Regions from separate parts of the Achromobacter deleyi genome, predicted to be linked through region 2. Evidence: riboswitches for the same ligand, from Rfam matches in the RefSeq annotation. Region 2 holds a riboswitch; the other holds the start of a gene.
The links. A riboswitch is a leader RNA that binds a small molecule or an ion and turns the genes downstream of it on or off. The one in region 2 is predicted to bind glycine.
Positions count from the first base shown of each region.

Region 1: it holds a riboswitch for glycine, as region 2 does, so the genes downstream of both, I6I07_RS18230 (D-amino acid dehydrogenase) here and gcvT (glycine cleavage system aminomethyltransferase GcvT) in region 2, are expected to answer to the same signal.

Region 1 is NZ_CP065997.1:4,013,416-4,016,618, reverse strand. It holds gene I6I07_RS18240 (3-hydroxybutyryl-CoA dehydrogenase) at 1-244, shown strand, start outside; gene ampC (class C beta-lactamase) at 267-1,523, opposite strand; glycine riboswitch at 1,677-1,768, shown strand; glycine riboswitch at 1,770-1,856, shown strand; gene I6I07_RS18230 (D-amino acid dehydrogenase) at 1,901-3,130, shown strand.
Region 2 is NZ_CP065997.1:2,425,278-2,428,480, forward strand. It holds gene I6I07_RS10935 (superoxide dismutase) at 1-477, shown strand, start outside; gene I6I07_RS10940 (ZIP family metal transporter) at 506-1,399, shown strand; glycine riboswitch at 1,492-1,584, shown strand; glycine riboswitch at 1,618-1,740, shown strand; gene gcvT (glycine cleavage system aminomethyltransferase GcvT) at 1,824-2,924, shown strand; gene gcvH (glycine cleavage system protein GcvH) at 3,022-3,203, shown strand, end outside.

The DNA of each region.
Region 1 (3,203 bases), 1.6 Mb from region 2:
CTACCTGTCCGGCGCGCTCGATCCGCGCTTCGCGGCCCCGGCCATCATCGAACGCAACATGGAACAGGGGCGCAACGGCCTGCGCGAGGGCCAAGGCTTCTACGACTATGCCGGCGTGGACGTGGAGGCGTACAAGCTGCGGCGGCTGGGCGAGCTGTGCGCGCGGCTGGAGATCATGGGGTTGCTGCCGAAGTTCGATGGCGCCAGGACGGCCGGCGAAGCAGCCGCAACCGTCGGATCATGAAGGCCGGCGGCGGGCGCGGCCTTTACGGCGCCAGCGCCTTGAGCAGGCGCAACGCCAGCCGCACCCGCGCCTCGTTGGGATAGTTGCGGTTGGCCAGGATCACGATGCCGAGCTTGCGCGACGGCACGAACGCCACGTAGGCGCCGAAGCCATTGGTGGCGCCGGTCTTGTTGATCCACACCGCCTGCTGCGGCGCCAGCGGCGGTTGCAGCGCCTGGACCGGCAGGGTTTCGAACGAAACCTTGGCGGAATTGCCGTGCACCAGATCGTCCACCGACACCGGATAGCGGTACTGCTCCCAGATCAGGTCCTGCGTGATCGCGCCCAGCTGGTAATAGCCGGTGTGGGTCTCGGCGATGGCGCGCTGCAGCGTGGCATCGACCGGCGCGGTGCCCAGGTTGATCTCGACGAAGCGCAGCATGTCGCGGGCGCTGGACTTCACGCCGTAGGCCTCGTCGGCCAGCACGCCCGGATTCACGCGCACCGGCGCGTCCTGCTTGTCGTAGCCCTGGGCGTAGTCGGGCATCTTGCGCGGCGGCACTTCCAGGTAGGTGTCGCGCAGGCCCAGCTTGGGAAGCAGCCGCTGCTCCATCGCCACCACGTAGGGCTCGCCCAGCGCGCGCGCCGCCACCACGCCCAGCATGCCGATGCCGGGATTGGCGTAGGTGCGCCGCGTGCCGGGCGCGTATTGCGGCGTCCAGGCCTTCAGGTAGTCCATCAGCTGCGCCATGGTCTGCACCGCGTCCGGCACCTGCAAGGGGAAACCGCCGGCGGTGTGCGTGGCCAGGTTCACCAGCGTCAGCTTGGCGAATTCGCTGCCTTGCAGCTCGGGCACCCACTTGGCCGGGCTGTCGGCCAGCGACAGGCGCCCCGTGGCCTGCGCGTAGGCGGCCAGCGTGACGGTGAAGGTCTTGCTGATCGAGCCCAGCTCGAACAGCGTGTCGCTGGAGACCGCGCGGCGCGGCGCGCGCGAGGCGTCGCCGTAGTTGAAGAAGCGCTGCTCGCCGTCGCGGCTGACGCCGATGGCCATGCCGGCGATGCCGTACTGGCGCATGACGTCGGCCACCGCGGCGTCGACGGCGGCCGTGGCGCGATCGGCCTTGGCGGGTGCGGCAGCCGGCGCCGTGGATGACCTGGCGGCGGGCGCCTGTGCGCCGGCGGCCGGGGAGGCGGCCGGCGTCGCGGCCGGACCGGCCGAGGCGGCGCCGGCCAGCATCAGGCTCAGGGCCAGGGTCAGGGCCAACGCAGGGGTCGTGGACCGCGGGGAAACACGAGGCATTGCCGGAGCGCGCATGCGAGATCGTCCTATCGTTTTCTTGGCCGGCGCGTGCCGGCGGGTCGGCGCCCAGTGTAGAGCCAATCCCGCGCCACCCTGGTATTAACCCTGAGTGCCGCGCGCGACGAATTTTGGCTATTCTCGGTTTCGTCGATTCAAAACCCCGCAGAAGAGTCCCGTCCCCCGTGGCGGGCGCCGACGGAGCAACCGCCCCGGAAACTCTCAGGCAACAGGACTGCGCGGTCTAGACAATCTGGAGAGAGGCGCCTGGCGCCCACCGAAGGGGAACCCGCGCCACCGCGCGCGGGTGAAGCTCTCAGGTACAGAGACAGATGGGGTGCCGCGGCCGTTGGGTCGTGGCCATGCCATCTGGAGCCATCATGCCCCGCATCGCCATCATCGGCGCCGGTATCACCGGCGTCACGTCCGCCTACGCCTTGAGCAAACTGGGCTACGACGTCACCGTCTACGACCGCCAACGCTATCCCGCCATGGAGACCTCCTACGCCAACGGCGGCCAGCTGTCCGCCAGCAACGCCGAAGTCTGGAACAGCGCCGCCACCGTCATGAAGGGCCTGCGCTGGCTCGGCCGCCACAACGCGCCGCTGCTGCTCAACCCGCGGCCGAGCTGGCACAAGTATTCGTGGCTGGCCCAGTTCATGGGGCAGATCCGCAACTACCGCCAGAACACCATCGCCACCACCCGCATGGCGATCGAGGCGCGCGAGCACCTGTACGCCATGGCGGTCGAGGAAGGCATCGACTTCGACCTGCAACGCCGCGGCATCCTGCACATCTATCACGACGCCGCCAGCTTCGAGACCGCGCGCCGCGCCAACGCGCTGCTGCGCGAGGGCGGGCTGGAGCGGCACGCCGTCACGCCGGAGGAAATCCGCGGCATCGAACCGACGCTGAGCACGCCCTGCCACGGCGGCTTCTACACGCCGTCCGACGCCACCGGCGACATCCACAAATTCACCAGCGGCCTGGCGCAGGCGTGCCTGCGGCGCGGCGTGCGTTTCGAACAGGATGCCGACATCCGCGCCATCAGCCGCGACGGCCTGCCCTACGTGCTGGACGTGGCGCGCGAGGACGGCGCGCGGCGCGAACAGCACGAGGCCGACGCCATCGTGGTCTGCGCCGGCGCCGCCAGCCGCCAGTTCGCGCGGCAACTGGGCGACCGCCTGAACATCTACCCGGTCAAGGGCTATTCGATCAGCGTGCACCTGGACGACGCCGCGAGCCAGGCGGCCGCGCCCACCGTGAGCCTGCTGGACGAGGCCGCCAAGATCGTCACCAGCCGCCTGGGCGAGCGCTTCCGCGTGGCCGGCACCGCCGAGTTCAACGGCTTCAACCTGGACATCCGCGCCGAACGCATCCAGCCCCTGGTGGACTGGACCCGCCGCCATTTCCCCGGCGTGCGCACCGCGCGCGTGGTGCCGTGGTGCGGCCTGCGGCCGATGATGCCCGACATGATGCCGCGCGTCGGCCCGGGCAAGCGACCGGGCGTCTTCTACAACACCGGCCACGGACACCTGGGCTGGACGCTGTCGGCGGCGACGGCGCAGATGCTGGCGGCGAGCGTCAGGGAGGCGGTGGCGCTGCCTTGATGTCAGACTGAAGGCTACCTGCAGGCGCTTGGAACGGTCATGAGGCCGTTGTAAGCTCGCGGCTGCCAATGAC
Region 2 (3,203 bases):
GGCATCGCCACCGACGAGCCGGTCGACGCCCTGGTGGCGCGCATTGACCAACTGCCCGAGGCCATCCGCGGCGCGGTGCGCAACAACGGTGGCGGCCACGCCAACCACAGCCTGTTCTGGTCGGTGATGTCGCCGCAGGGCGGCGGCGAGCCCGATGGCGCGCTGGCCCGCGCCATCGACGCCGAACTGGGCGGCCACGCGGCCTTCCGCGAAGCCTTCACCAAGGCGGCGCTGACGCGCTTCGGCAGCGGCTGGGCCTGGCTCAGCGTGACGCCGGCCGGCAAGCTGGTGGTGGAAAGCAGCGCCAACCAGGACAGCCCGCTGATGCAGGGCAATACGCCGATCCTGGGGCTGGATGTGTGGGAACACGCCTATTATCTGAAGTACCAGAACCGCCGGCCGGAATACATCGGCGCCTTCTACAACGTGATCGACTGGTCCGAGGTGGCGCGCCGTTACGCCGCCGCCGTGGGCTGATTCCGGGTTGCGCGGAGGCCAGCAGTCCATGAACACCTTCAGCCGTCATCGCATCCGGCCCGCGGCCACCAGCGTCAGCGTGTGGACGCTGGCGGTGCTGGTCGCCTGCCTGGGCCTGCACCAGGCGTGGGTCTATTTCGATGCCAATGCGCCGCACGTGGCCGACGCGCTGCTGGGCGGCATGGTGGCGGCCGGCGCCACCGCGGCCGGCACGCTGCCGGTGCTGTTCGCGCGCACCATCCCGCAGAAGATGCAGGACAGCATGTTCGGCTTCGGCGCCGGCGTGATGCTGGCGGCCAGCGCCTTTTCGCTGGTGGCGCCGGGCATCACGGCGGCCGAGGCCCAGGGCGCCGGCCCTTGGGGCGCGGGCCTGACGGTGGGCGCCGCCATCCTGCTGGGCGCGGCGGTGCTGCTGCTGATGGACCGGCTGTTGCCGCACGAACATTTCATCAAGGGCCGCGAGGGCATCGAGGCGCACCGCCTGCGCCGCACCTGGCTGTTCGTCTTCGCGATCACGCTGCACAACCTGCCCGAGGGCCTGGCCATCGGCGTGGGCTACGCCGGCAACGATCCGGTGCGCGGCACGGCGTTGGCCACCGGCATCGCCATCCAGGACATTCCCGAAGGGCTGGTGGTGGCGGTGGCCCTGATCGCCGCCGGCTACAAGCGCGCGTTCGCGGTGGCGCTGGGCATGCTGTCGGGCCTGGTCGAGCCGGTCGGCGCGGTGCTGGGCGCGGCGGTGGTGGGCTGGTCGGCGGCGCTGCTGCCGTGGGGGCTGGGCTTCGCCGCCGGGGCGATGCTGTTCGTGATCAGCCACGAGATCATCCCCGAATCGCACCGCAAGGGGCACGAGGTCTACGCCACCTGCGGGCTGATGCTGGGCTTCGTGCTGATGATGCTGCTGGACACCGCGCTGGGCTGAGCGGCCGCCTCGCGGGGGCCGGCCCGCGGCCTCGGATCGAGGCCGCGGATCAACAACGGAACTGCGTTTCGCGGTATGCTTTCGGCGCTGTCACGCATGTTGCGGGAGAGAGCGGCCGTCCGCGGCCGCCGCCGAAGGCGCAATTCGCCCAGAATCGCTCAGGTATCCCATACCGCGCATGTTTGCCCTGTCCCGGTTTTTACCGCGCGGACGCGGCAAAGCAGCACTCTGGAGAGACCTGGCGCCGCTGCCCAAATAGGGACATAGCGCGCAGCCCAGGCGCCGAAGGTGCAAACCCGCCACGCGGGGCAACTCTCAGGCAAAAGGACAGAGGGGCGGAAAATTCAGCCGTTGCGCGGGCGTTTCCTGTCCGCCGGCGGCATTCCGTAACCCTGGCCCCGCTGCCGCTCCGGAGTACCCGCGCATGTCCGCAACCCTCAAACGCACCCCGCTGGCCGACGAACACATCGCCTCCGGCGCCCGCATGGTCGATTTCGGCGGCTGGGACATGCCCCTGGCCTACGGCTCGCAACTGGAAGAGCACCACGCGGTGCGCCAGGACGCCGGCATGTTCGACGTGTCGCACATGCTCAACGCCGACGTCACCGGCCCCGACGCCTTCGCCTTCCTGCAGCGCCTGGTGGCCAACGACGTAGCCAAGCTGACCGTGCCCGGCAAGGCGCTCTACACCTGCATGCTGAACCCGCAGGGCGGCGTCATCGACGACCTGATCGTCTACTTCTTCGCCGCCGATGAATGGCGCGTGGTGGTCAACGCCGGCACGGCCGACAAGGACATGGCCTGGATGCAGCGCGTCAGGCAGGCCGGCAAGTTCGACGTCACCATCACGCCGCGCCGCGACTTGGCCATGATCGCCGTGCAGGGCCCCAACGCCCGCGCCAAGGTCTGGGCCGCGCGTCCGGCCTGGCAGGCCGCCAGCGAGCCGCTGACCCCGTTCGTGGCCGCCCGCGTCGGCGACGACACCCTGGTGGCGCGCACCGGCTACACCGGCGAAGACGGTTTCGAGATCGTGCTGCCCGCCACCGAGGCGGTGCAACTGTGGCGCGACCTGGCGGCCCAGGGCGTGCGCCCGGCGGGCCTGGGCGCGCGCGACACGCTGCGCCTGGAAGCCGGCATGAACCTGTACGGCCAGGACATGGACGAACTGACCCAGCCCGGCGAAGCCGCGCTGACCTGGACGGTGTCCCTGAAAAACCCCGAGCGCCGTTTCATCGGCCGCGACGCGCTGGAGCAGTTCGCCACGCCCGCCGCCTTCATCGGCCTGAAACTGCAGGAGCGCGGCGTGATGCGCGCCCACATGGCGGTGCGCACCCCGCACGGCGTGGGCGAGCTCACCAGCGGCACCATGTCGCCGACCCTGGGCGTCTCGATCGGCTTCGCGCGCCTGCCGCAAGGCGTGGCCGCGGGCGACACGGTCGAGGTCGACATCCGCGGCAAGTGGGTGCCCGCGCTGGTCTGCAAACTGCCGTTTGTCCGTAACGGCAAAGCCGTCGAACACTCGTAAACTCGAAGCTTCGCGGCGCTGGCCGGCCCCTTGGGGCAGGGCCGGCGGCGCGAGGCGCGCAACACCATTTCCTTATCCGAATCCCCCAGGAGTTCCCATGAGTCTGCCCACCGATCGCAAGTACACCGAGTCCCATGAATGGGTCAAAGCCGAAGGCGACGTGTTCGTCGTCGGCATCACCGATACCGCCCAGGACCAGCTGGGTGACCTGGTCTTCGTCGGCGACGTCAAGGTCGGCGCCAAGCTGAACGCGGGCGAGACCGCCGGCGTGGTCGAGTC